4 regions of the Paradevosia tibetensis genome follow, and region 2 is predicted to be linked to each of the others. Evidence: predicted binding sites of a transcription regulator. Region 2 holds the regulator's gene; each other region holds the start of a gene.

Region 1 (4,617 bases), 2.1 Mb from region 2:
GACCAGCCTCACCCCCACCACGTAGCGGAAGCGCTGGGCCGCAGCGGCCAGATCGGGCTTGTCGCGCAGGTCGCGCAGCGCGGTAAAAGCCCGGACGACGCCGGCAAAGGAATTGCGGTCACAAAGGCCCAGGCCCGTCATGCCCAGGCTTACGGCGCGCGTCAGCAATTCCTCCGGATGCGCCGCTCCGCGCAGGAAGGAAAAATTGCTGGTGGTCATCAGCTCGGCATAGGCCGGGATGTCAGGCTTTTCAGTGGCACGCCTGGCCGTGAAGCGATTTTCGCTCATGGCAAAAATCCATGCATGAACCACTGCGGGTTGGGTTCTTCTCCGTAAAGTCCCTGGCGGAAGAGCCAGAAACGCCGGCCGCCATCATCTTCGGCAACGTAATAGTCCCGGCTCGGAATAATGTGGCGAAGGATCTCGATCCGCGGCTTCTCGCTCGCCGGTTTCCTGCGATCCTCGGGGCGTGGCGGCAACAAGCGTCGTTCCGAAAGCTCGAATTCGTCCAGCCACCATTCCTCGCCAATGCGCTCGGGGCCGGAAGCCTTGACGAACCGGTAAAGAATGCGTCGCCAGACCATGCTGGCGGGCGGACCGTCCGGGACTTCCGCAGTGACCTTAATGGGCTCTGGGGCCGGCAGGAGGCGGATAGGACGAGGCTCCTCCTCTCCTGGGAAGGAGAGCGTCTCGGGGGCCGTAACAACAGGCGCCAGACCGGCGGCTTTTTCGGGAATGTGCGTGTTCACCCAAACCGTGCGCAACACGGCCTGGCTTCCCAGCCTGCTGCTCATGCGGTCATAAAGCCGGTGCAGATCGCCGGTCCCGTCATCCTCGGCAAAGACGCTCGTTTGCGAGGATTGGAGAGGAGACAGTTCTGTTGCAGCCAGCCGGACCATCTCGATGCCGAAACCGGCGTCGAATTCCCCCGACAGACGTTCGGCGCGATTGCGGAAGAGACGATCGATATGGCTCGCCTCGCGCGTGGCGCGAGCCGCGTTCACCGAGAGGCACATCAGCTTGTAATCCACCCGATAGATCATGAGGTGGAAGCTGCGGGCCCCTAGGCCTGCCATCTCCAGTTCGCTGGCGAGGCGCAAGGCCAGGTCGGTGGTCACGAGCAGCACATCGTCGAGCAATCCAAGCGGCTCCGCGAACCTGCGTTCGACGAAATGTTCGGCCACCGGGATTCTGGGGCGGATCTGCTCGGAAACCCGCCCCCGGGCCTGATCGAGCCGACGGATGAAACTCTCACCGAGCCGGGCCTGGAGGTGGAGGCGCTCATAATCGAGGACTTGGCCGATCCTGCGCAGGCCTAGCTGGCTGAGACTCGATATCTGTTCCCGCTCGAGCCGGAGCGCACCGATGGGCAGATCGGCAAGGACACTGCCCTCAAGGGTTTGCTCATGAGTGGCGATGGTGCTGGGCGCATATCGGGCTAGAGCCCAGCTTGCACCGATGCTCGATGAAATGGCGCCTTGAGCCAGGATGCCGATATGGCCAAGCCGCTTGAGCACCTCGGCGAGCATGGCCTGCTCCCCGCCAAAGAGGTGCGTAACGCCAGTGACGTCAAAACCCAGATCGCCAAAGGCCGTAACGTCGGGAAGGACTGCAACGACAGGAGAGGCAAAAGACAGCCAATCGGCAAAGTCGGCGAAGGCAGCTTCAAGAAAGGGCCTGTCGATTTCCCGAGCCTGCAGCCCCGGGACGGCGGCACGCGCCTGCGCCAGGTTGAGGTCGCTCGAAAGCCCGGCCTTTTCGGCCAAGGCATCGACAGCAACGATATTGAGTGCGCTCTTCTGCTTTTCGTAAAGCACCAGGGGTTGGGTTGATTCAGCCAGGGTGCGATCGTGGCGTTTGAAGCAGTCGGTCGCCCAGTACGGCACATGCAGGACCAGATAGCGCCGTTCAGGCTGCCGCTTGCTGCCGTGCGATACTCTTGTCTGCGTCCAGTTCAAACCCATGATTCCAGCTCAATTTCCAGTCGCCCTGCCTGTTGATGTCCCCGCTCAAAAGTCCCTTCTCGAGAATGATCTGCCAGCGGGCATTTCCGGGTGCACGCGGATCGAAACGCTGTCCCTCGCTCACCGCCGGCTCCACCCGCCAGCGCAGTTGCGCGGCGCTGGCTTCGCGTCCGGTGCCGTAGCGGTTGAGGAAGACCGAGGCGCCGCCGCTGACGGCCCGCAGGCTCAGGCGCCGGCTCACGGTGAAATCGAGGATCTTGGGGTGGCCGCCGATATCGGCGATGACGGCGGCGACGGCCCGGCAGGAGAGCGCTTCCTCGATCGCCCAGAGCAGCTCGGGCATGGTCTGGGTGCGCACCAGCGTCAGGTGCTCGGGGGCGAAGCCGAAATTCTGCAGGCCAGGGCCATAGGGCAGCCCGCGTTCCTGGCTCTCATGGGCCAGTCCCATATAGAAAACCGCCGGCCGGTCGGGCTTGATGAGGGCGCGGGCCTGGCCGAGCGAGAAGCCGAGCGTGGCGCCGGCATTGCGTTCCTCGGGGGTGAAGACCTCATGGAGCAGGCCGGGGGCGGAAGCGAGAAAGCCTTCCACCTGCTTGCGCCGCAGGTCCGCCCCGCTCTCACCCAGCGGCGGGCGATTCTCGATCGCGGCAATGCGCGCACGCAATGCCTCAAGTGCCTCCTGCTTGGCTGGGCTGCCCATGGAACACATCCTCTTTCCGTTCCGAACTCGCTAGAACAAAAAGAGAACAACTTGCGCTCAAAAGAGTCAAGCCGAGTCGTGAAGGGCTGGGGTGGCGGCGCCGGTTTGGGGACAACACGCGCGATAAAGCTTTCGCGAGTGTGGCCTTGCGGTCATTGAGCCCCGCGGCTCCTCCCACTATGTCTTGGGATACTTGGTATCCGGAGCTGCCCCAACATGTTCGAGGCTCTCAACCGCCTGTTTTCCAAAAGCGAAACAGGCCACGATCTTCATGACCCGCGTCTGTCGGTGGCGGCGCTGCTCGTCCACCTGGCGGCGATCGACGGCTCGTTCAAGGATGAGGAGCGCCAGGCCATCAAGGCGGCGTTGCAGGATTACTACGACCTGGACGAGAGCGAGGTCGAAAAGCTCATTGCCGAGGCCCTGCGCCGGGATGCCGACGCGGTGGATTTCTACCAGTTCACCTCAGGGCTCTCCTCGCTCGAGGACGACGAGCGCATCGAGATCGTGCGCATGATGTGGCAGGTGGTGTTCGCGGACAACAAGAACCACGAGCTCGAGGACAATATGGTCTGGCGCATCGCCGAGCTCATCGGGGTCTCCACCCGCGACCGCAACATCCTGCGCAACCAGATGGCCCGCAAGGCCGAATAGGGGCCGTTCGGCCCCCATCTTTTCCGTGCCTGGGAAAAAAGTCCCGCGACCCCGGCTCTCGCGCTGGTGACGGCGATCGGGGGCGTTTTCTCATGAAGCCGATCGGCTCGTGCGGGCTTCCAGAGGTCCTCGATATGCGTCCCGGGCCTTCCCGAGGCAGACTCTTCCCCGGCGAAGGCCGGGGGGCCAGGGTCACGCCCGGTGACCGCGGCTCCCCGCCTGACGCCAGCCCTTATGCTGCGATGGCGTTGCCCGGCACGATCTTGGTGACGGTGCCCTTTTCGACGCCCTCGCCGTCGCGATAGCCGATGCGGCCGGGCTCGATATCGATCTGCCAGTCGGCGCTTGGGCCACCCTCCCAATCGACATGGTAGCCGGTCGGGGTCACCGCCCAACGGCCGGTGCGGCGTCCCCCGTTGGGGGCCAGCATGGCGGCCGCGCCGTCGGCGCCGTAATGCACCGCCGCTTCGACGCCATTGCCGAGATCGAGATAATGGGTGGAGCCGCGCAGCAGCGCCTCGAGAATCGAATTGTCGTGAACAATCATTGGAAAGCCTCGTGTTTCCTGGGGTTTTGCGATAATAGTCAAGTAACTTGACGAGCTAATAGAGCGGAACTCGAAATTGGTCAAGAAGCTTGACGATGCCCGCAGCATTGATCATATCGGCCTGCATCTCTGGCGCGCGGCGCAGCATTGGCGCGATCGCATGCGCCGGGAAATGGCGGCGCGCGGCTTTCCCTGGCATCTGGAGGCGCGCGGGGAGGTGCTGGGGCATGTGGGACCGAACGGGGTGTCGCAGGCAGCCCTGCCCGAGCGCATGGGGCTTTCCAAGCAGGCCGTGCAGCAATTGCTCGACCAGCTCGAGGCCGATGGCGTGGTGACCCGCGTCACCGACCCGGCCGACAAGCGCCTGCGGCGGGTGGAACTGACGGGGCTGGGGCTGTTCGACCTGGTCGAGCGCAATGCCATCAAGCGCGAAATCGAAAACGAATACAAAGACATCCTCGGTCCAGAGCTCTTCGCCCAGATGGAGCGCGCCCTGCGCATCCTCAATGAGAAGACCGCCACCGGCAGCCCGGCGCCCTGACCCGATCCGATCTCTTGACCCGCCCCCTGGGGCCGCTCCCATAAACGCGAGAATCATCGAACCGGAAGGGTGATTCCATGACGTTCAAAGATCGCCACTACAGCCCCTCGGAGGCCGCCGACCTGCTCGGCGTCTCGGTGAAGGCCCTGCGCCTCTACGAGGAAAAGGGATTTCTGGCGCCGCTGCGCAGCGCCACGGGCTGGCGCGCCTA
Region 2 (4,617 bases):
CTGGCAATACCCCAGGCCCGCAGGTTGGAGGTTCCCCAATCCACCGCGATCCACTCGGCCACGTCCATACCCAAGTCAATTCCTCCCTGGCGCCGTGCCAGGGTTGCAGGCGCGCGGGCCGTACCTAACCCGATCACTGCGGCGACTTCCAGCCCAGTGTTTGAAACCGTACAAAACTTTCCATTTGCCGGAGTGTTTTCCCGCACACTTTCCCGGACGATGTTCTATAACGAGCCTCGCATTGATATACGTGCCGCAAGGCGCGGGCGGAGGAACTTTACGATGACGGGGAACAACGGCGCGAACGGTGCCGGCAACAAGCTGCGTTCGCGCGCCTGGTTTGACAATCCGGACAACCCGGACATGACCGCGCTCTACCTGGAGCGCTATCTCAATTTCGGCATCTCGCGCGAAGAGCTGCAATCGGGCAAACCCATCATCGGCATTGCCCAGACCGGTTCGGACCTGTCGCCCTGCAACCGCCACCACATCGTTCTGGCCGAGCGCGTGCGCGAGGGCATCCGCGAAGCGGGCGGCATCGCCATCGAATTTCCGGTGCATCCAATCCAGGAAACCGGCAAGCGACCGACCGCAGGGCTCGACCGCAACCTCGCCTATCTCGGCCTCGTCGAAGTGCTCTACGGCTATCCGCTCGATGGCGTCGTGCTGACGATCGGCTGCGACAAGACCACGCCGGCCATGCTCATGGGCGCGGCAACGGTCAACATTCCGGCGATCGCTCTTTCGGTCGGCCCCATGCTCAACGGCTACTTCCGTGGGGAGCGAACGGGCTCGGGCACCATCGTCTGGAAGGCCCGCCAGATGATGGCGAAGGGCGAGATCGACTATAAGCAGTTCATCGACCTGGTGGCTTCGTCGGCGCCCTCGACCGGCTATTGCAACACCATGGGCACCGCGACCACGATGAATTCGCTGGCCGAGGCCTTGGGCATGCAGCTGCCGGGTTCCGCCGCCATCCCCGCACCGTATCGCGACCGCCAGGAAATGGCCTATCGCACCGGCAAGCGCATCGTCGAGATGGTGCACGAAGACCTCAAGCCCTCCGATATCCTGACGCGCGACAACTTCCACAACGCGATCGTGGTCAACTCGGCCATTGGTGGGTCGACCAACGCGCCGATCCACATCAACGCCATCGCGCGTCACATCGGTGTCGAACTCGATATCTCCGATTGGCAGAAGGAAGGCCATCAGGTGCCGCTGCTGGTGAACCTGCAGCCGGCCGGTGAATATCTTGGCGAAGACTACTATCATGCCGGCGGCGTGCCGGCAGTGGTCAACGAGTTGATGGGGCAGGGCCTCATCGCGGAAAACGCACCGACCGTGAACGGCAAGAGCATCGGCGAGAACTGCCGCGACACGCCGATCCAGGATGACAAGGTCATCCGCAAGTTCGACAATCCGCTCAAGGCGGAGGCTGGCTTCCTGGTTCTCGGTGGCAATCTCTTCGACAACGCCATCATGAAGACCAGCGTCATCAGCCAGGAATTCCGCGATCGTTACCTGAACAACCCAGCCAGCCCCAATGCTTTCGAGGGCAGGGCTGTAGTCTTCGACGGTCCGGAGGACTACCACCACCGCATCGACGATCCGGCACTGGCAATCGATGAGTTCACGCTGCTCTTCATGCGCGGCGCCGGCCCCATCGGCTATCCGGGTGCTGCCGAAGTCGTCAACATGCGGCCGCCTGCGTACCTCATCAAGCAGGGCGTGACTTCGCTTCCCTGCATTGGCGACGGGCGCCAGTCAGGTACTTCGGGCTCGCCCTCGATCCTCAACGCTTCTCCGGAAGCGGCTGCGGGCGGCAACCTCGCCATCCTGCGCACCGGGGACCGCGTGCGGATCGATCTCAACACCGGCGCTGCCAATATCCTCATCTCCGACGAGGAAATCGCTCAGCGTCGCCAGGAACTGGCAGCCAATGGCGGCTACCAGTATCCCAAGAACCAGACGCCCTGGCAGGAGATTCAGCGCGGCATCGTCGACCAGCTCGGCAGCGGCGCCGTTCTCCGTCCCGCCGTCAACTACCAGCGCCTGGCCCAGACCGCCGGGCTGCCCCGCGACAACCACTGACGCCGGCACAAAACAGCGCCGCCGCCGGATCTCCCCGGCGGCGGCGTTTCAATTTCGGAGCGGAACGCTCAGTACTTGCGCAGCAGGCCGACCAGCCGACCCTGTACCTTCACTCGGTCGGGGCCGAAGATGCGGGTTTCGTAAGCCGGGTTGGCGGCCTCGAGAGCGACCGAATTACCCTTGCGGCGCAGGCGCTTGAGAGTAGCCTCTTCATCATCGACGAGAGCCACGACGATCTCGCCGGTTCCGGCTGAGTCCTGCTTCTTGATCAGTACGGTGTCGCCGTCGAAGATGCCGGCCTCGATCATGGAATCGCCGCGCACTTCGAGCGCATAGTGCTCACCCGGCCCGAGCATCTCGGGCGGCACGGCAATGGTGTGGCTATGGGTCTGGATGGCCTCGATCGGGGTGCCGGCTGCGATACGTCCCATCACCGGCACTGCAACAGGCCGGCCACTTTCGGCGACCGACACCAGTTCCGTCCGAGGCGGGGGCGCTGAAACCTTGCCAAGGTTGCCCTCGATGACATTGGGCTCGAACCGCGCCTTGCGCCCGCCAAGCGACGGGTTCATCGAATCCGGAAGCTTGATGACTTCGAGCGCTCGCGCCCGGTTGGGCAGGCGGCGAATGAAACCACGCTCCTCAAGCGCCGTGATCAGGCGATGGATACCGGACTTGGACGCCAGGTCGAGCGCATCCTTCATCTCGTCGAACGAGGGCGGGATGCCGGTTTCCTTCATCCGTTCGTGGATGAACATGAGCAGTTCGTGTTGCTTGCGCGTCAGCATCGGCGGCCCCAACAGAATCAGAACAAAGACTGAACTTGTTATATGTGTTCCAGTTATGTTCTGCAACAAAACGGTGAAGAAGCCGTTATCGCACCCCTTCATGTGCCGCCGAAACGCTTGACGGGACCGGGAATTTGGGTCGATCTCTGGCCGGAAGCCGCCCCTGACGGGCGATTTCGAGTGTGCGGAGCGTCAAGTGCAACCAGTATCCGTGAGCCGCGTGTTTGCGGCGCGCCTACCACGACTAGGCATGGCGCTACTTTTCGCGAGCATGCTCGGAGCTTGTAGTTCGGAGCCTTCGGCGCCCTCGATCGCAATATTTGGCTCGTTCTTTCCAGCCTGGATCATCTGCGCGGTTCTTGGTGTGGTCTTCGCCGTCATCGCGCGGCAATTGCTGATCATTCTCGATATCGACGGGTATCTTCCACTGCCATTGCTGGTCTATCTGTGTATGGCGATTGGTGGGGGTACCGGCTTCTGGTTCCTCTGGTTCGGCGGAATTCCGCAATGAACGGCGGGCATGTCATCAAGAGGCTGATTGGCCTCGTCATTGCCGTGGTCAGTTTCGTAGCGGCGGTCGTGGGCATCTATTTCTCGCTCAACGAGATCAACAGCTCGCCGCGAACCGACGTCGCCGAGATCTCGGCACCCACAATCCACGTTTCGCCCACGGTTCCCGGTCGCATCGTTTCGATCGCCGTCCAGAACAATGCGAGCGTCAAAAAGGGCGACGTGCTCTTCCAGATCGATCCGCAGCCCTATCAGCTTCGCCTCGACCAGGCGCAGGCCGAGCTGCGTGCCGCCCAGTCCGAGGTCGAGCAGGGCGGGCGCAATATTGCTACGGCCCAAAGCAACGCCGATGTCGCCGCCAAACAGATCGAACGCGCGCGCTTCAATGCCGAACTCGCCCGGCAGACCCTGGAGCGCCTAGAGCCGCTCCTGCCAAAGGGATACGTGACGGCCCAGCAGGTGGACCAGGCGCGAACCGCCTATAGCGACGCACAGGTCAGTCTTGACCAGGCGCTCCAGCAGTCGCAGGGCGCGACACAGGTCATCGGCACGCTCGATACCCGCAAGGCCCAGGTCGACGTGGCCGAGGCGACGGTGGCCCTTGCGCAGCGCGATCTCGACAACACGACCGTGCGCGCGCCGTTCGACGGGAAGGTGACGGGGCTCGAGATGGCATCCGGCGAGTATGTGATAACGGCCCAGTCCATCTTCACGCTGATCGACACTTCCGGTTGGGAGGCGGTGGCCTTCTTCCGCGAAACCGAACTCGACGCCATCCGTCTCGGCAGCCGGGCCGATGTCTTCGTGATGGCGGACCGATCGCGGCGCATCCAGGGAGAGGTCGAAAGCATCGGTTGGGGTGTGCGGTCGGAGGAATCGGCCAATATCCTCGGGCTGCCGATCGTTTCCAGTTCCCTCAACTGGGTGAAGGTGGCCAAGCGTTTCCCGGTCTACGTCAAGCTCCACGATCCGCCGGCGGACCTGATGCGCATCGGCTCGACCGCCATCGTCATCGTCGGCCAGCCCCCGAGCGAAACCGATGCTGTATCGACCGCCCACTAGACCGAGCTTCGCCAGGATCGTCTGGGACGAACTGCAGCCCTATCCGGGGCGGCTCGACCTTTCGATACGGATGGCGGTGCTTTGCGTGCTGGTTACGGTGGTGGCCATGGCCAACCACGTGCCCGAGGCCGCGCTCTCGTGCTACCTCATCTTTTTCGCATCA
Region 3 (4,617 bases), 790 kb from region 2:
CCGTATCGCCCATCTGCCAGAAGTTCGACTTGGCGCCCAGCCGCACGATCTTGTCGTCGGAGAGCCCGGCGACCTTCTTCCAGAGCGCGTGAGCCTCGTCATCGTCCTGGTAGATCGTGACCGAAAGGCGCTCGCGCGGGAGCTCCCATTCCTTGGTCAGGAGGTTCCAGGCAAGCTCGATGGCGCGCTCCTTGAAATAGTCGCCGAACGAGAAATTGCCCAGCATTTCGAAGAAGGTGTGGTGACGCGCCGTAAACCCGACATTGTCGAGATCGTTGTGCTTGCCGCCGGCGCGCACGCATTTCTGTGCCGTCGTCGCCGTCGAATAGGGACGCTTCTCGACGCCCGTGAAGACGTTCTTGAACTGCACCATGCCGGCATTGGTGAACATCAGCGTCGGATCGTTCCGGGGCACGAGCGGGCTCGATGCCACCGGTTCGTGCCCTTCCCTGGCGAAGTAGTTCAGGAAGCTCGACCGGATGTCGTTTACGCTGGTCATGGTATAGGCGTTCCTCGCGGAAGGTGGCGCGCCCCCGAGCGCACCCTTGGAAATTTGACCGGGCTTTCTATCGCGCGGGTGATGGTTCGTCCAGCGGCGCGGTGGAGCAATGGAAGGCTCAGGCGGGGCGCGACGTCCACGGCGCTTGCCGCCTCCCGGCTTCCTCCCCCTCGTGGGGAGGGGATCGAGGGCGGGGGAAGGCCGCAGACACCGAGGGTGGAGCTACCCCCACCCTTGTTCCCTCCCCACAAGGGGGAGGGAGACCTGCCGGGGCGAATGAGGTCAACTTGCATTAGGGCAAACTTGCTACGGGCATGGCTTAGCCGGACGTCAGCAGCTCTCTCCCCTGGGCGCGGCTCGGGGCCTCGAAACAAAAAGGGCGCCGCTTGTGCGACGCCCCACAATCTCTCTCGGACAGAGCCGAGCTTATTCCTCGGTGCCCTCGGCATCCGATTCCGGCGTTCCCGCGGTGATCAGCGCATCGCCCAGCAGGCCGGCGCTTTCGCGCACGCCCTGCTCGATCTGGGCGGCGATCTGCGGATTGTCCTTGAGGAACTGCTTGGAATTGTCGCGGCCCTGGCCGAGGCGCTGGCTATCATAGGAGAACCAGGCGCCCGACTTCTCGACGATGCCGCTCTTGACGCCCAGGTCGATGAGCTCGCCGACCTTGGAAATGCCCTCGCCATACATGATGTCGAATTCGACCTGGCGGAACGGAGGAGCCAGCTTGTTCTTGACCACCTTGACGCGCGTCTGGTTGCCGACCACTTCCTCGCGGTCCTTGATGGCGCCGATGCGGCGGATATCGAGGCGGACCGAGGAATAGAACTTGAGCGCATTGCCGCCCGTGGTGGTTTCGGGCGAACCGAACATCACGCCGATCTTCATGCGGATCTGGTTGATGAAGATCACCATCGCCTTGGACTTGGAGATCGAGGCGGTGAGCTTGCGCATGGCCTGGCTCATCAGGCGCGCCTGCAGGCCCGGGAGGGAGTCGCCCATCTCGCCTTCGAGTTCGGCGCGCGGCGTGAGCGCGGCCACCGAATCGACCACCAGCACGTCGATGGCGCCCGAACGCACCAGCGTATCGGCGATCTCGAGTGCCTGCTCACCGGCGTCCGGCTGGGAAATCAGCAGGTCATCGACATTGACGCCGAGCTTGCGGGCATAGACGGGGTCGAGCGCATGTTCGGCGTCCACGAAGGCGCAGATGCCGCCATTGCGCTGCGCCTCGGCGATCACGTGCAGGGCCAGCGTCGTCTTGCCCGAGCTTTCCGGCCCGAACACTTCCACGATACGGCCACGCGGCAGCCCGCCGATGCCCAGGGCGATGTCGAGGCCCAGCGACCCGGTCGAGATCGCCTCGACCTCGATGGAGGAATTCTCGCCAAGGCGCATGATCGAGCCCTTGCCGAAATTGCGCTCGATCTGGCTGAGAGCCGCAGCGAGCGCCTTGTCCTTATCCATGCTTCCCTCGATAACGCGCAGTGGTGTAGTCGACATGAGTCCCGCTCCTTATTTCACGCCATCGGCACCGGTGCAACGCGGCTGAGCCGCTATTCCCCGTCCATCTAATGTGCCTATTTTGTTCTCATTTTGTTTCCAAACTGTCAACACGCAAAATGAGAACGGCAAAAACTAATTCACGCGGCCCGAGACCAGCTTTTCCTGCCGATACTCCCCCGCGCTCCTCCCGCCGCCAATTGGGATTTCTCCGGCTCCGGCGCGCACCGATTTTCATCACGTTTTCCGATAAAGACCGGATTTTTGGATTGCTGACCGTTTTCCCCCTTGCCCCGCCCCGCCAGCTTGCGTTTTATGCGCGCACCGCTTGAGGGAGGGCGCCAGGCAAATGAATCTCATCCAGTTCCAGGACGACAATGGCGACCGCGCCGTAGCGGCGATCGAGAACGGGGTGGCCCGGCTCATCAAGGACGCAGCGAGCGTTTATGACCTGACGCTGGCCGCCATCGACCGGAACGTGACCATCGGCACCATCATCGCCGAGAAGGGCCTGGGCGCCACGCTCGACCGCGACGCGATCGTCGCCGAAGGCCGCCTGCTCTCGCCCATCGACCACCCAGATCCGGCCCATCTCTACGTCACCGGCACGGGCCTGACCCATCTCGGGTCCGCCGCCACGCGCAATGCCATGCACAAGTCGGCCGGCACCAAGACCGAGGAAAACCTCACCGATTCCATGAAGATGTTCCGCATGGGCCTGGAAGGCGGCAAGCCCGCGCCGGGGCAGGTCGGCGTCCAGCCGGAGTGGTTCTACAAGGGCAACGGCTATTCGGTGGTGCCGCCCGGCCGCCCCATCCCCTCCCCGGCCTTCGCAAAGGACGCCGGCGAGGAGCCGGAAATCGCCGGCATCTACATCATCGACCAGGACGGCAACCCGCGCCGTCTCGGCTTCGCCCTCGCCAACGAGTTCTCGGACCACGTGACCGAACGGGTGAACTACCTTTTCCTCGCCCATTCCAAGCTGCGCGCCTGCTCGTTCGGCCCGGAACTGCGGCTGGGCGATCTCCCACGCCACATCGAGGGCATGTCGCGCATCCTGCGCGGCGGCAAGGTGCTGTGGGAAAAGCCGTTCCTGTCGGGCGAGGACAACATGTCCCATACCATCGCCAACCTCGAATACCACCACTTCAAGTACGAGCTGTTCCGCAACCCCGGCGACATCCACGTGCACATGTTCGGCACGGCGACCCTGAGCTTTGCGGACGGCATCAAGACCGAGCCTGGCGACGTCTTCGAGATCGCCGAGACCCAGTTCGGCGCGCCGCTGCGCAACGCGGTGGCCTGGGACGAGGCCGAAACCATCGAGATCAAGCCGCTCTACTGAGCGGTGCTCCGAGGGGGAGCCTGCGCTCCCCCTATTCGCTCGTCTCCCGGTTCCGCAGCCGGTCGAAGGCCACGGCGATGACGATGAAACAGCCTACGAACGTGCCCTGCCAGAAGGTCGAAATACCGAGCAGGATCAGGCTGTTGCGGATGACCTCGATCAGCACCGCCCCCACCACGGCGCCGAAGGCCGTGCCGGAGCCGCCGGCAAGGTTCGCGCCCCCGATCACCGCTGCGGCGATGACCGTGAGTTCCATGCCCTGCCCCAGGTTGGTGGTGACGCTCCCCAGCCATCCGGCCTCGAGAAAGCCGGTGAGCCCGGCCGTGAAGGCCACGAACATATAGACCGAGATCTTGACCGCCTTGACCGGCACGCCGGTGAGCACGGCCGCCTTCTCGTTGCCGCCGATGGCGAAGAGATAGCGCCCCCACCTGGTCCAGTGCATGGCCAGCCCCGTCACCAGCGCCAGCGCGGCGAGCACGTAGACGGGATTGGGAATGCCGAAGGTCGAGCCGCCGCCGATCTGGAGCAGCAGCGCCTGGTCGGGGCCGAACTGGTAGATCATCTTATTCTGCGACATCACCATGCCGATGGAACGCGCCACCGACATCATGCCCAGCGTCACCACGAAGGGCGGCATGCCCATGATGGCGATGAGCACGCCATTGATGAGCCCGACAAGGAGCGAAGCGGCCATGGCCGCCGGAAACGCCACCGTGATCGGCAGCCCGGCCGACATCAGCACCGAAGTGACGATGGCCGAGACCAGCACGGTCGAGCCCACCGAAAGGTCGATGCCGCCTGTGATGATCACCGCCGTCATACCCACCGCGATGATGCCCACGAAGGTGAAGTTGCGGGTGACGTTGAAGAGGTTGCCGGGCGTGGCGAAAGTGGTGGTGAGTATCGAGAGGGCGAGGCAGGCCAGAATGGCCGCCAGCAGCACCCAGAACACCTGCCGGCTCAGCAGCCAGGCCACCGGCCCGCGATGTGTACGTCCCTCAATCGCCTGGCCCAGGGTTTCGTCTGCACTCATCGGACCGCTCCCTAAGCCTGCTTGATGGCGCCGGTGATCAACCCGGTCACTTCTTCGGGCGACGAATCAGCCACCCGTTTGTCGGCGACCTTGAGGCCGCGCCGCAGCACCACCAGTCGGTCGCATACGGCGAAAATGTCGGGGATACGGTGGCTGATCAGCACCACCGCGATGCCCTGGTCCTTGAGCCGGCGGATAAGGTTGAGCACTTCGGCCACCTGCCGCACCGAAATG
Region 4 (4,617 bases), 510 kb from region 2:
CTGCCCCTGGGCCAGCGAAGTCAGCGACATTCCGCTGGTCTTGCCCGGTGCCCACGGGCCACTCTGGGACGGGGCGGCGGCGCTCACGGCGGTCATGGACCTGCTGATCAGCAATGTCGTGGTGGAAATCGGCCATAGCGCCAGCGAGCGCGTCGACCGGCTCACCCAGTTGCAGGACCAGTTCGGCGACTTCGAATAGCGCGCCCAGGCGCCCCGCAAAATTCTTGGACGCATTGCGTAGTCCTGAGACGGCGTGCCAATCGCGACAATCGCCCCCTTCGCTATACTCCTGACGCTACTCGGTAAATGGCAGGCCGCCGCCAGAGGGCTTGCGGTGACCATGCGGGTACTGGCTGAGCAACGGAGTTAACTCGATGTCGTTTTCCTCGTCCTTCTGGGAATATTTGTGGCTGATCGTCTCCACCTTCTTCTTCATCGCGTACCTGGTGGTGCTGTTCCAGATCATTATCGATCTCTTCCGTGACCGCTCCCTTGGCGGCCTCGCCAAGGCGATCTGGGTCATCTTCCTGATCGTCTTCCCGCTCATCACGGCGCTGGTCTACCTGATCGTGCGCGGGGGCGGCATGGCCGACCGGCAGAACCAACAGGTCAACGAAGCACGCCAGGAGGCGGACGCCTACATCAAGCGCGTGGCCGGCACCAACGCCGCCGACCAGATCGCCAGCGCCAAGGCGCTGCTCGACAAGGGCACGATCACCCAAGCCGAGTTCGAAAAGCTCAAGGCTAAAGCCCTGGCCTGATTGCAAGCTGTTCGACCTCTGCACAACCGGAGGCCGCCCGCCACGGCCTCCGGTTGCACAATTGCGATGCGTCCACCGCACTGGCGGATGGAACCGGGCATCACTACCTTGGGCCCATGCGCCCGAACCCCGATCTTCTCCCCGCACCCGCCAGCGGCATCGCCATCAAGACCGAGATCGTGGTCATCGGCGCGGGGCAGGCGGGGCTTTCCTCGGCCTACCACCTGCGCAAGCGCGGGCTCGAGCCGGGGCGCGGCTTCATCGTTCTCGACCAGTCCCCGCAGGCGGGCGGCGCCTGGCAGTTCCGCTGGCCCTCGCTGACGCTGAGCACGGTCAACCGCATCCACGACCTGCCGGGACTCTCGTTCGCCGACACCATCGATACCGCCGAAACCCAGGTCGAGGCGGCCGTGGCGGTGCCAAGGTATTTCGCCGCCTATGAGCAGGCTTTCGATCTGCGGGTGTATCGCCCGGTCAAGGTCGTGGCGGTCTGCGAGCGCGCCGGCCGGCTGCGGGTCGAGACGGATCGCGGCAACTTTTCGGCCCGCGGCATCATCAACGCCACCGGCACCTGGGAGACCCCGTTCATCCCGGATTACCCCGGCCGCGACCGGTTCAGGGGCCGCCAGCTTCACACCAGGGATTACCGCACCGCCGACGAGTTCGCCGGCCAGCACGTGGTAATCGTGGGCGCCGGCATTTCGGCTATCCAGCTTCTCAACGAGATATCGGGGGTGACCTCGACCACCTGGGTGACGCGCCGCGAGCCCGTCTTCCGGGACGGCAGCTTCACCGAAGAGGATGGACGGGCCGCCGTTGCCATGGTCGAGGAGAGGGTGAGGCACGGACTACCCCCCAACTCGGTGGTCTCGGTGACCGGCCTGCGCAACACCCCCGCCATCGAGGCCATGCGGGCGAGGGGCGTGCTCAAGCGGCTGCCGATGTTCGCGGAAATCACTAAAGACGGCGTACGCTGGGCCGATGGCGCCTTCCAGCGCGCGGACGTCATCCTCTGGTGCACCGGCTTCCGCTCCTCGCTCGACCATTTGGCGCCGCTGATGCTGCGCGAACCCAGTGGCGGCATCACCATGACCGGTCGACTGGCGACCCAGGTCCTCAAGGATCCGCGCGTGCACCTGGTCGGCTACGGCCCCTCCGCCTCCACCATCGGCGCCAACCGCGCCGGCAGCGCGGCAGCGGCGGAACTGATGGGTTGGCTGGGGCTTCCCGAGGCCGCGCCACATTGAGACACCGGGCCAACAACACGGACGCCGAGCCAATCGCGGCGCGGGGGAAGCGGGGTAGTGTCGGCGGGTCAGGCGTGAGTGGGACGGTTCGGTGCAGTATCGCGGCGGTGAGCAAAGGGCACGGAGACCATCGGTTCCACCTCCGTACCCCATCGACGCGATAAGCCGTTCCGCGCGTTGCCGAATGGGGCGCGACCGATGAGTACGCATTCCGCGTTCTCCGGTGCCGCCGCGCCTGGCGCACCCGGCCCGGCGGGGTCCCCCCTCGAAACCATCGTCTACGACGTGCTGGCGCGCCTGCAGGCGGTGGCCGAAAAACCCGATGCCCGGATCACCTGCAACAGCCTGATCGAACTGCTCGGGCCCAAGTCGCACGTGCTGGCGATCATGATCTTCTCGGTGCTCAATCTCCTGCCGGGGCCGCCGGGCTATAGCGTCGTGATCGGGCTGGCCATCATGGCCTTCGCCGTCATGATGCTGGCCGGCGCACAGATCCGGCTCTGGGCCTTCGTCGGCGACCGCAGGCTGCCGCTCGGGCTCATGCTCAAGCTGCTCGAGTTCCTCGCCAGGTTCACCCGCATCATCTCCCGCCTGTCGAGACCGCGCATCACCTGGATGGCCTCACGCCCCGTGATGCCGTTCATCGCCGTCTTCGCGTTCCTCATGGGCGTGTTCATGCTGGTGCCGATTCCGTTCACGAACACGCTCCCGTCGCTCGGACTGGCCATCATCTGCGTGGGCATCCTCAACAAGGACGGGCTGGCGATGCTCATGGGCATCGTCATCGGCCTCATCGGAGCCTGGCTGCTGGCCTTCTGCCTGTGGATAGTGTTCGTCGTCGGCATCGCGGTCGGCGAGGCGGTGGTCGAGGAAGTCGAACAGCTCCACTTCTAGAAGTGGTGGTCGATCGGCTTCTGCTCGAGACCGCGGGTCTGGAGCATGCCCCAGCCGATGAAGGACAACAGCAGCACGAAAACGATGATAACGCCGGTGAGATACCAGGCTTCGGTCGGGGTCATTCCTGCCTCCTTGAAAAGGCGCGCCCTCATTTGTCCGTAACGGGCGCCGGGCCCGCTTCGTTCCTGCACTAGCTTTGTTCTCTTTTTGTGCTAACCTCGGGCGATATCTATCGAGGACTTTTCGGCATGGCCCAGCGGGCTGGCAGCGCGGACCTTCCATTGCACCACGGGCACGTGCCGCGCTGGCTGAGCCAGCGCATGGCGCGGCTGGGGGCGGTGGTAACCCAGGCGATCGTCCATGAATACGGGCGCGACGAGTTCCTGCGGCGTCTGTCCCACCCCTTCTGGTTCCAGTCCTTCGGGGCGGTGATGGGGATGGATTGGCATTCCTCGGGCATCACCACCAGCGTCATCGGGGCGCTCAAGCGCGGCCTCGCCCCGCTCGAGGGCGAACTGGGCCTGCATGTCTGCGGCGGCCGTGGCAAGCACTCGCGCGAAACGCCGGGCGAACTCATTCGCATCGGCCAGCGCAAGGGCTTCGATGGCGAGCAACTGGCCCGGTCGAGCCGGCTCGTCGCCAAGGTCGACAGCGCCGCCGTGCAGGATGGGTTCGACCTTTACCTCCACGGGTTCATCGTTGCCGATGACGGCAAGTGGGTGGTGGTGCAGCAGGGCATGAAGGGCGATGCCCGCCAGGCGCGGCGCTACCATTGGCTGTCCGAGGGGCTCGAGAGCTTTCTCGATGATCCGCACGCGGCCATCGACGGCAAGCGGCAGGGCAACATCGTCAACCTGGCGGATCACCGCGCGCAGGCTTCGCGGCGGGCGCAGGTGGAAATGCTCGGCTCGCTCGGGCCGGACGGTATCGTGGCCGAGGTCGGGCGCATCGAAGGGCGGCCTGTGGAAGCCGAGGCGCCGGCCCAGCCCATGCTGCCGCACCTGGTGATGCCCGAGCACCACGACGTGCGGCCCAAGGACGTGATGCTGCGCCGCCTGCACGGCGCGCTTGCGGCTGCCGCCGACACGGCGCCCGGCGATTTCACCGAGCTGCTGCTGGTGCCCGGCGTGGGTGCGCGCACGGTCAAGTCGCTGGCGATGGTGGCCGAGGTGATCCATGGCGCGCCGCATCGCTTCGCCGATCCCGCACGCTTCTCGATGGCGCACGGCGGCAAGGACGGTCATCCGTTCCCGGTGCCGCTCAAAGTCTATGACGAGACCATCAAGGTGCTCAAATCCGCCGTCGGCAAGGCGCGGCTGGGCAACGAGGAGGAAATGGCGGCGATCCGCCGGCTCGACGCGCAGGCGCGGCGCCTCGAAGGCACGGCAACCGGGCCTTCGCTCGACGCCTTCATCGCCGAGGAACGCCGGCTCTCCCCGCTCTATGGCGGACGGACGGTGATGGACGATGTGTCTCCCAATCGGGCCAGGAAGGGCGCGTGAGGAGGGGCGTTGGCGGGCATCATCACCACCAGACGAGTCTACGATCCGGCCGAAGCCGGCGACGGCTTGCGCGTTCTGGTGGACCGCCTCTGGCCGCGCGGCCTGCGCAAGGAAGATGCCCGTCTCGACCACTGGCTGCGCGTTGTGGCGCCCTCGAACGAGTTGCGAAAATGGTTCGGCCACGACCCGGCGCGATGGGAGGAATTCAAG

Evidence for each region. The regulator LexA, encoded in region 2, represses DNA repair genes until DNA is damaged. The targets are predictions, from matches to a motif close to TGTTCNNNNTGTGTTCNG.
Region 1: FNA67_RS20660 (ImuA family protein) is a predicted target of LexA. The motif match lies at 2,696-2,713, and genes of this name have one in related genera.
Region 3: recA (recombinase RecA) is a predicted target of LexA. The motif match lies at 2,086-2,103, and genes of this name have one in related genera.
Region 4: FNA67_RS07585 (DUF763 domain-containing protein) is a predicted target of LexA. The motif match lies at 3,103-3,120, and genes of this name have one in related genera.

What each region holds. Positions count from the first base shown of each region.
Region 1 is NZ_CP041690.1:4,216,250-4,220,866, reverse strand. Features, by position in the region: gene FNA67_RS20670 (error-prone DNA polymerase) at 1-288, opposite strand, end outside; gene FNA67_RS20665 (Y-family DNA polymerase) at 285-1,958, opposite strand; gene FNA67_RS20660 (ImuA family protein) at 1,909-2,664, opposite strand; gene FNA67_RS20655 (tellurite resistance TerB family protein) at 2,881-3,318, shown strand; gene FNA67_RS20650 (hypothetical protein) at 3,551-3,865, opposite strand; gene FNA67_RS20645 (MarR family winged helix-turn-helix transcriptional regulator) at 3,942-4,406, shown strand; gene FNA67_RS20640 (MerR family transcriptional regulator) at 4,484-4,617, shown strand, end outside.
Region 2 is NZ_CP041690.1:2,083,065-2,087,681, forward strand. Features, by position in the region: gene FNA67_RS10135 (2-dehydro-3-deoxygalactonokinase) at 1-68, opposite strand, end outside; gene FNA67_RS10140 (IlvD/Edd family dehydratase) at 283-2,094, shown strand; gene lexA (transcriptional repressor LexA) at 2,163-2,882, opposite strand; gene FNA67_RS10150 (YtcA family lipoprotein) at 3,133-3,393, shown strand; gene mdtN (multidrug transporter subunit MdtN) at 3,390-4,454, shown strand; gene FNA67_RS10160 (FUSC family protein) at 4,432-4,617, shown strand, end outside.
Region 3 is NZ_CP041690.1:2,868,324-2,872,940, forward strand. Features, by position in the region: gene alaS (alanine--tRNA ligase) at 1-499, opposite strand, end outside; gene recA (recombinase RecA) at 926-2,002, opposite strand; gene araD1 (AraD1 family protein) at 2,352-3,347, shown strand; gene FNA67_RS14055 (ABC transporter permease) at 3,379-4,383, opposite strand; gene FNA67_RS14060 (ATP-binding cassette domain-containing protein) at 4,395-4,617, opposite strand, start outside.
Region 4 is NZ_CP041690.1:1,570,477-1,575,093, forward strand. Features, by position in the region: gene FNA67_RS07565 (MurR/RpiR family transcriptional regulator) at 1-199, shown strand, start outside; gene FNA67_RS07570 (SHOCT domain-containing protein) at 375-761, shown strand; gene FNA67_RS07575 (NAD(P)-binding domain-containing protein) at 878-2,008, shown strand; gene FNA67_RS07580 (exopolysaccharide biosynthesis protein) at 2,207-2,902, shown strand; gene FNA67_RS22385 (hypothetical protein) at 2,899-3,027, opposite strand; gene FNA67_RS07585 (DUF763 domain-containing protein) at 3,154-4,407, shown strand; gene FNA67_RS07590 (DUF488 domain-containing protein) at 4,417-4,617, shown strand, end outside.